2 regions of the Duganella sp. GW822-FHT06D06 genome follow, and region 1 is predicted to be linked to the other one. Evidence: predicted binding sites of a transcription regulator. Region 1 holds the regulator's gene; the other holds the start of a gene.

Evidence for each region. The regulator LexA, encoded in region 1, represses DNA repair genes until DNA is damaged. The targets are predictions, from matches to a motif close to ACTGTATNNNNATACAGT.
Region 2: a site for LexA is predicted at 2,212-2,229, ahead of recA (recombinase RecA). Genes of this name have one in related genera too.

The regions. Positions count from the first base shown of each region.
Region 1 is NZ_JBXALQ010000028.1:19,120-23,536, forward strand. It holds gene AC1RMD_RS29880 (cystathionine gamma-synthase family protein) at 1-720, shown strand, start outside; gene AC1RMD_RS29885 (hypothetical protein) at 780-1,274, shown strand; gene lexA (transcriptional repressor LexA) at 1,323-1,961, opposite strand; gene rpsF (30S ribosomal protein S6) at 2,258-2,644, shown strand; gene priB (primosomal replication protein N) at 2,663-2,968, shown strand; gene rpsR (30S ribosomal protein S18) at 2,984-3,274, shown strand; gene rplI (50S ribosomal protein L9) at 3,309-3,761, shown strand; gene AC1RMD_RS29915 (replicative DNA helicase) at 3,883-4,417, shown strand, end outside.
Region 2 is NZ_JBXALQ010000007.1:271,240-275,656, reverse strand. It holds gene AC1RMD_RS15750 (DUF2889 domain-containing protein) at 1-138, opposite strand, end outside; gene recX (recombination regulator RecX) at 404-856, opposite strand; gene recA (recombinase RecA) at 1,035-2,162, opposite strand; gene AC1RMD_RS15735 (response regulator) at 2,345-3,025, shown strand; gene AC1RMD_RS15730 (sensor histidine kinase) at 3,022-4,417, shown strand, end outside.

The DNA of each region.
Region 1 (4,417 bases):
CAGCGCGGCATCCTCTACATCGTCGACAACACGATGACCACGCCTTATCTGTTCCGTCCGAAGTCGGTCGGCGCCGGGCTGGTGGTCAACGCGCTGACCAAGTCGATCGGCGGCCACGGCAACGCGCTGGGCGGCAGCCTGACCGACACCGGCGCCTACGACTGGACCCGCTTCCCGAATATCTACGAGAACTACAAGAAGGCCGCGCCGCTGCAATGGGGGCTGGCGCAGATCCGCGCCAAGGGCTTGCGCGACTTCGGCGCCTCGCTGGCGCCGGAAGCGGCGCACCACATCGCCGTCGGCGCCGAGACGCTGGCGCTGCGCATGGAGCGCACCAGCGCCAATGCGCTGGCGCTGGCCAGGCTGCTGGAGGCGGACGAGCGCGTGGCCGCGGTCTACTACCCGGGCCTGGCGTCGCACCCGCAGCACGCCATCTCCAGCGAACTGTTCCGCAGCTGCGGCTCGCTGCTGAGCTTTGAGCTGAAGGACGGCATCGACTGCTTCGACTTCCTGAACCGCCTGAAGCTGGCGATTCCGGCCTCCAACCTGGGCGACACGCGCACCTTGATCATCCCGGTGGCGCACACCATCTTCTTCGAGATGGGCGCGGAACGCCGGGCGTCGATGGGCATCGCGGAATCGCTGATACGGGTGTCGGTCGGCATCGAGGATACCGACGATCTGTTGGACGATTTCAGCTGCGCACTGGAAGCTTGCTGAGCATCGCGCCGAGTTGTGATAATCTAAGCTTTCAATTTTGCTAAGCGGGAGGAGGCGTTATGAAAGCAGCATGGGTACTAGCCTTGACCGTGCTGTCGAGTAGCGCCTGCGCCGACGAGCAGGCCCGCCGTCTGGCGCGGCAGGCCGAGATCGAGTACTACACCAGCCGCTACGACGGCGCCGACATCGCGCTGGCCCGCTTCAACTGCCAGGCTCCCAATATGCCGATGCGCCCGGCCCTGGCCGGCGGTGCTGCGGTGACGCAGGCGCTGGCCGCGTGGCGCAGCTGCTACGACCGCTTCCTTGCGAACTACAATGCCGCGCTCCCGGTCGGCAAGAGCATCCCGCCCGACCTGGCCGACCTGATGACCGATGATGAAATGGACGCCGCGCAGACCTTGATGAGCGAGGTGTTCGTGCGGGTGGCCGACGAGGCCAAACGCCAGGCGGACGCGGTCACGCTGGCGCAGGCTGCATGGGGAGGCCGGCGCGGCGACATCGCCTTGAGCGCGCGCGACCTGTCGCGCCAGCCGGAGACGGCGGGCAAGCGCTAGGCGCCTGGGGGGGGGATTACCCCGCCGCCAGCGCCGCCGGGGTAATCCTTAGTGCCAGCTGCGCATCAGGCCGACCGCCAGGCCTTCCAGCGCGAACTCGTCGGCTTCGGGATCGACCTTGATGATCTTGAAGTCCGGGTTTTCCGGCAGCAGTTCGACGAGCGAGCCGGTCTTGCGGTAGCGCTTGACGGTGACGTCGTTGCCGATGCGGGCCACGACGATCTGGCCGTTCTTGGCGCTGTCCACCTTTTTCACTGCCAGCAGATCGCCATCCATGATGCCGGCGTCGCGCATCGATTCGCCGCGCACCTTCAGCAGGTAGTCGGGGCGGGAAGAGAACATGGCCGGATCGACGCTGTAGCTGGTCTCCAGGTTTTCCTGCGCCAGCATGGGCGAGCCGGCGGCCACGCGGCCGATCAGCGGCAGCGACATCATCAGCGACAGCGGCACCTTGGAAGCGGCCGGTTCGGCGTGCACGCCCAGCAGGCGGATGCCGCGCGACGTGCCGGCGGCGATCTCGATCGCGCCCTTGCGCGCCAGCGCCTGCAAATGCTCCTCGGCCGCGTTGGCGGACTTGAAGCCCAGTTCGTTGGCGATTTCGGCGCGGGTCGGCGGGAAGCCGGTGTTTTCGATGGCATCCTTGATCAGATTGAGAATTTGTTCCTGTCTTGCGGTGAGCTTGATCATAGAGTGCTTTAGGCCTGTGTATATAGACAGTCTGTATTTTTGTACAGTGTGAAGCGAAATGCAAGGGAATTTGTTGCTTAGCACGAAATAATTTCATGCCGGGGTCAAGTCTGACATTCGGACACGAGCTCTGCCGTAATAAATGCTACGGCAGAGCTCGTGTCCGAATGTCAGACTTGACCCCGGTCAGGGGCTGGTCTTTTGGCGGCAAAGCTGCTATAGTCGCGGGCTTACCTCTTCCCACACCTGTCTTGACGCCAGGGTGGGCTATATTCACAGTCCTTAAGGGAGTTTGCATGCGTCACTATGAAATAGTATTTATCGTCCATCCGGACCAGAGCGAGCAAGTGCCCGCCATGATCGAGCGTTACAAAGCCTCGGTCACCACCCGCGGCGGCGCCGTGCACCGTGTTGAAGATTGGGGCCGTCGTCAGATGGCTTACTCGATCCAGAAACTGGCTAAAGCACACTACATCTGCCTGAACATCGAATGCGACAACGAGACCCTGGTCGAGCTGGAAACCGCCTTCAAATTCAATGATGCCGTGCTGCGTCACCTGACCGTCAAGATGAAGAAAGCGGAAACCGCTCCTTCGCCGATGATGAAGTCGGTACAACGTGAAGATGCAGCGAAATCGCATCGCACCGAAGCCCCAGCAGTCGCTGCTGCTCCTGCGGCCTAATTGTTCCCGGGAACCGAGCTGAATCAGCTCCAGTTTATTGCTTTGATCGCCGAACGGGACGCCTTGCGCTATACCCCGGCCGGCATGCCGATCGTCAGTGCTGTACTCCAGCACCGCTCGCAGCAAGTCGAAGCAGGCATCGCCCGATTGAGCGAGTTTGAAATTTCCGCGGTTGCCGCGGGCGAGATTTCAGGCCGCTTCAGTCAGGCGCCACTGGCAGGCATGTATCAGTTCACCGGTTTCCTGAACAAGAAGAATCGCAATAGCAAAAGCCTGGTGTTTCACATCATTGATTTTAGTGCTGTCCCAGACAGCTCAATTTAGATACAGGAGCCTAAAATGGCATTCGGTAAAAAGTTCGACAAAAACAAGCTCAAGCTGAAAGAAAAGCGCAAGCAACAGAATCCTTTGTTCAAGCGTAAGAAATTCTGCCGCTTCACCGCCGCAAACGTAGAACAAGTTGACTACAAAGACGTCGACACCCTGAAAGACTTCGTCCAGGAAAACGGCAAAATCATGCCAGCACGTCTGACCGGTACCAAGGCGCACTACCAGCGTCAAGTTGACACCGCAATCAAGCGCGCTCGCTACCTCGCGCTGCTGCCTTACACCGATCTGCACCACGCTTAATCGCGTCGTCTAGATAAGATCCTGGAGAAGAACTATGCAAATCATTCTGTTAGAAAAAGTCGTCAACCTGGGCAACCTGGGTGAAGTCGTTAAAGTTAAAGACGGTTACGCACGTAACTTCCTGATTCCGCAAAAAATGGCCCGCCGCGCTACCGCGTCCGCCGTTGCTGAATTCGAAGTCAAGCGCGCCGAACTGGAAAAAGCTGCTGCTGAAAAGCTGGCCGCCGCTCAAGCCCAAGGCGAGAAACTGAGCGGCATGACCGTGAACGTTTCGCAAAAAGCTGGTGTTGACGGCCGTCTGTTCGGCTCCGTCACCAACTTCGACATCGCTGAAGCGCTGACCAAAGCTGGTTTCGCAGTTGAAAAAGCTGCCGTGCGCATGCCTACCGGTCCGCTGAAGACCGTTGGCGAGCACCCGGTCAGCGTCGCTCTGCACACCGACGTGGTGGTGGAAGTGACCGTTGCCGTCGTAGGCGAAGCTGCCTAATACTTTTCTGGGCGGAAACGTCTGGTAAGTGTTGCAACACATTGAAAAAGCCGGGCTTGCCCGGCTTTTTTCTCGTCATAAATTTGTAATACGGCCCATGCAAGCAGGTATAATTCGCGCCATGAACGCCCCCTCCGATCCGCAAGTAGATTCACTCCGCGTCCCGCCGCATTCCATCGAAGCAGAACAGTCCGTCATCGGCGGCCTGCTGCGCGATAATGCGGCGTTCGACCGCATTGCGGATATGATGCATGCCGAAGACTTTTACCGCTACGACCACCGCATCATCTACGAGCAAGTCGTCAAGATGATCAACGGCTCCAAGCCGGCCGACGTCATCACGGTGTTTGAAACCCTGACCCAGCTGGGCAAGGCCGACGATGTCGGCGGCCTGGCCTACCTGAACGCGATGGCGCAGAACACGCCGTCGGCGGCCAACATCCGCCGCTACGCCGAGATCGTCCGCGACCGCTCCATCCTGCGCCAGCTGATCACCGTGGCCGACGAGATTTCCGGCCAGGCGTTCACGCCCCAGGGCAAGGAAGTCAAGCAGATGCTCGACGAGGCCGAGTCCAAGATCTTCGCCATCGCCGAGCAGGGCGCGCGCGGCGCGGCCGGCTGGATTCCGGTGCAGCCGCTGCTGACCCAGGTGGTCG
Region 2 (4,417 bases), on a different contig from region 1:
CAGCACGGTGTCGATCACTTTGATGTCGGTGATATGGGCGTCGAGATCCCACAGTCCGTCATCGCGTGCGTACGCTTGGACGGCAATTGCGCGCGTGTGCCGGAGCGCACGTCGGTTAACTGGGGTTGACAGGGACATAAGACCGATGCCGCTCTCGCGACAGAAATTTAGTAAGCAGCCATGTGCTGATCGCACGTGTCCGCAGCTTCTACGGACAACTACCGCACCTGCGGCGCTGCAAAAACCCCAAAAGTGTAGCACATCAAGACCTCCAGTTGCGTCAGAACATATCTTTTGGAGGGAAAAATGGGCGTTTCGAGATCGTTTTTACAAGAAATTCACCGTGCTTATTTCAGTCATGGAAACATTGCATGGTGCAGCGCGGCAAGGTCCACTTGATCCGTCAGTCGTCTTCCGGCGCGCCTTTCAGGGCGGTTTGCACGGCGCGCTGGGAAAATCCCCGTTGCAGCAAAAAGCGCATCTGTTTGTTGCGTTCCTGCGGATCGGCCGCCACGGTGCCGAACTTGCGATTCCAGACGTCGACGCAGCGCTCGGTCTCGCCTGCGGCCAGGCCGGCTTTCAGTTCCTGCAGTTCCTCGCCCTTGATGCCGTGGCTTTGCAGCTCGGCGACGATGCGGCTGTTGCCAAAGCGGGCCGAACGCCGGTGGATCAGCGCTTCGGAGAAACGCTCCTGCGACAGCCAATTGTTCTTTTCCAGCAGGTCGAGCAGGGCTTCGACGTCGTCGCCCTCCTCCGCGTAGCGCGCCAGCTTGCGGGCCAGCTCCATGCGGCTGTGTTCGCGCATCGACAGGTAGCGCAGGGCGCGGCCCTTCAGGCTAAGAAGTTGTTTCAAAATGAGCTCAGCGAGGCGTGGTGACGAAGACAGTGCGAATGCACGGCGAGGCGCCACAACGAAGCTGAGGTCTTTTTGAAACGACTTCTAAGTTGCGGTGCTGCCATAAAAACCCTTTGCACAATGAGAAAACCACCGGCTGAATCAACAGCGCGGTGGTTCGGGATCAAGCGGACGCTGATTACGCGGCGTCGGCCTTGTCGCCTTTGTCCGCTTTATCGGCCTTGTCGGCCTTGTCGACCGATTTCAGCTTGACCACGGTGTCGCCCTTGTCGGCGGCCAGCGGCGGCAGTACGCGCACGCCCAGCGATTCGCGGACCTTGTTCTCGATTTCCCACGCCAGCTCAGGACGCTCTTGCAGGAAGATACGGGCGTTGTCCTTGCCCTGGCCGACGCGCTCGCCGTTGTAGCTGTACCAGGAACCGGACTTCTCGACGATCTTCGCTTCCACGCCCAGGTCAAGAATCTCACCTTCACGCGAGGTGCCGGCGCCATACAGGATGTCGAAGTGCGCTTCCTTGAACGGCGGCGCGATCTTGTTCTTGACGACCTTGACCTTGGTTTCGTTGCCGATCACCTCGTCGCCCGATTTGATCGAGCCGGTGCGGCGGATGTCCAGGCGCACGGAGGCGTAGAACTTCAACGCGTTGCCGCCGGTGGTGGTTTCCGGGCTGCCGAACATGACGCCGATCTTCATGCGGATCTGGTTGATGAAGATGACCAGGGTGTTGGTGCGGTTGATCGAACCGGTCAGCTTGCGCAGCGCCTGGGACATCAGGCGGGCTTGCAGGCCCGGCAGCGAATCGCCCATGTCGCCTTCGATCTCGGCGCGTGGCGTCAGCGCGGCGACCGAGTCGATGACCACCAGGTCGACCGAACCGGAGCGCACCAGCGCGTCGCAGATTTCCAGCGCTTGTTCGCCGGTGTCCGGCTGCGAAATCAGCAGCTCGTGCAGGTTGACGCCCAGTTTCTGTGCGTAGCCGACGTCCAGCGCGTGTTCGGCGTCGATGAAGGCGCAGGTGCCGCCCAGTTTTTGCATCTCAGCAATAGTTTGCAGCGTCAGCGTGGTTTTGCCCGACGATTCCGGACCGTAGATTTCCACCACGCGGCCGCGCGGCAAGCCGCCGACGCCCAGCGCGATATCCAGGCCGAGCGAACCGGTCGACACGACCTGTACGTCCTCGATCGGCGTGTTGGCGTCCATGCGCATTACGGAGCCTTTGCCGAATTGCTTCTCGATTTGGGCCAGCGCGGCAGCCAGCGCCTTGGCCTTTTCTGATGCAGGTACAACAGCTTTTTTATCGTCCATAATGTTCTTTCAACCAGTAGGTGGGTGCAAATTCGTCGGTACAGGCAGCACTGTATAAAAAAACAGTGCTTAATGCAAGCACGATTTTTAAACAATTTTGAGATTGCACAAAAACTCGCCACCTTGCGCGAAATGAAACACAATAGGAGCTTCTGCAGCCGGAGTGTTGGAGTGTCTACATTATGCGAATTTTACTTGCCGAGGACGACAGCGTGCTGGCCGACGGCCTGACCCGCTCGCTGCGCCAGTCCGGCTACGCCATCGATTGCGTCAGCAACGGCCAGGAAGCCGACACCGCCCTCTCGACCCAGGAATTCGACCTGCTGATCCTCGACCTGGGCCTGCCCAAGCTGTCCGGACTGGAAGTGTTGCGCCGGCTGCGCGCGCGCTCCTCGCTGCTGCCGGTGCTGATTTTGACGGCGGCCGACTCGATCGAGCAGCGCGTCAACGGCCTCGACCTGGGCGCCGACGACTACATGGCCAAGCCCTTCGCGCTGTCCGAGCTGGAGGCGCGGGTGCGGGCGCTGACCCGGCGCGGCGCCGGCGGCGGCGCCACCGTGGTCAGGCACGGGCCGCTGAGCTACGACCAGGTCGGCCGCAGCGCCTACATCAACGAGCAGATGCTGGACCTGTCGGCGCGCGAGCTGGGCCTGCTGGAAATCCTGCTGGCCCGCAGCGGCCGGCTGGTGTCCAAGGAACAGCTGGTCGACCACCTGTGCGAGTGGGGCGAGGAAGTGAGCAACAACGCCATCGAAGTCTATGTGCACCGGCTGCGCAAGAAGATCGAGATCGGCGGCATCCGCATCGCCACCGTGCGCGGCCTCGGCTACTGCCTCGAAAAATATCCGGACGCTTCCAAGTGACGCCGCCGGCCGCACCGCATGTGCCGCCGGACCTGGCCAAGGATCTGGAATACCAGCCGCCGGCGCCCGAAGCGGACGAAGGCATCCAGCACTCGCTGTTCGGCGAAATCCTGGACTGGATGCTGGCGCCGCTGCTGCTGCTGTGGCCGATGAGCATCGCGATCACCTACCTGGTGGCCAAGTCCATCGCCAACCAGCCGTTCGACCATGCGCTGGAAGACAGCGTCACCGTGCTGGCGCAGCAGGTGCGCGCGGTGGACGGCAAGGTCATCAAGGGCCTGTCCGGCCCGGCCCGCGACATCCTGCGCGCCGACGATGTCGACAACGTCTACTTCCAGATCCAGGGCCCGCGCGGCGAGCACGTGGACGGCGACCGCGACCTGCCGCAGCCGGTCATCGACGAAGACGACAAGCCGCGCGGCAGCGTGCGCTTCCGCAACGACAATATGCACGGCACGTCGGTGCGCGTGGCCTACGCCTACGTGCGGCTGGAACACAATATCGGCGACGAACCGCAGCTGGCGCTGGTGCAGGTGGCCGAGACGCTGGAAAAACGCGGCCAGCTGGCCAACGCCATCATCAAGGGCGTGATCCTGCCGCAGTTCATCATCCTGCCGATCGTGCTGGCCCTGGTGTGGTTTGCGCTGTCGCGCGGGCTGTCGCCGCTGGCGCAGTTGCAGGAGCGGATACGCGCGCGCAGCTCGGACGATCTCAGTCCGATCGCCTCCAACCAGGTGCCGGAGGAAATCTCGCCGCTGGTCAATTCGCTCAACGACATGCTGGCGCGGCTGTCGTTGTCGATCGAGATGCAGAAACGCTTCATCGCCGACGCCGCGCACCAGATGCGCACGCCGCTGGCGGGCATGCGCATGCAGTCCGAGCTGGCGCTGCGCCAGACCGACAGCGGCGAAATCCACCGCTCGCTGGAGCAACTGGCCAAGAGCTCGGAGGCGGCCACCCGCCTGGTCAATCAATTGCTGGCCCTGGCCCGCGCCGAGAACCAGCCGCAGGCCGGCGCCGCCCTGCTGCCGCTGGAATTGTCGGAGCTGGCGCGCAGCGCGGTGCAGGACTGGGTGCCGGCCTCGTTCGCGCAGCGCATCGACCTCGGCTACGAGGCGCCGGCCGCGCCGGTGCAGATCGTCGGCAACCCGACCATGCTGCGCGAGCTGCTGTCCAACCTCATCGACAACGCGCTGCGCTACACGCCGGCCGGCGGCAGCGTCACCGTGCGGGTGCGCGGCGACGAGGAGCACGGCTACCTGGAAGTCGAGGACACCGGGCCGGGCATCGCCCAGGCCGAACGCGCGCGGGTGTTCGAGCGTTTCTACCGCATCCTCGGCAACAAGGCCGAGGGCAGCGGCCTGGGCCTTGCCATCGTGCGCGAGATCGCCC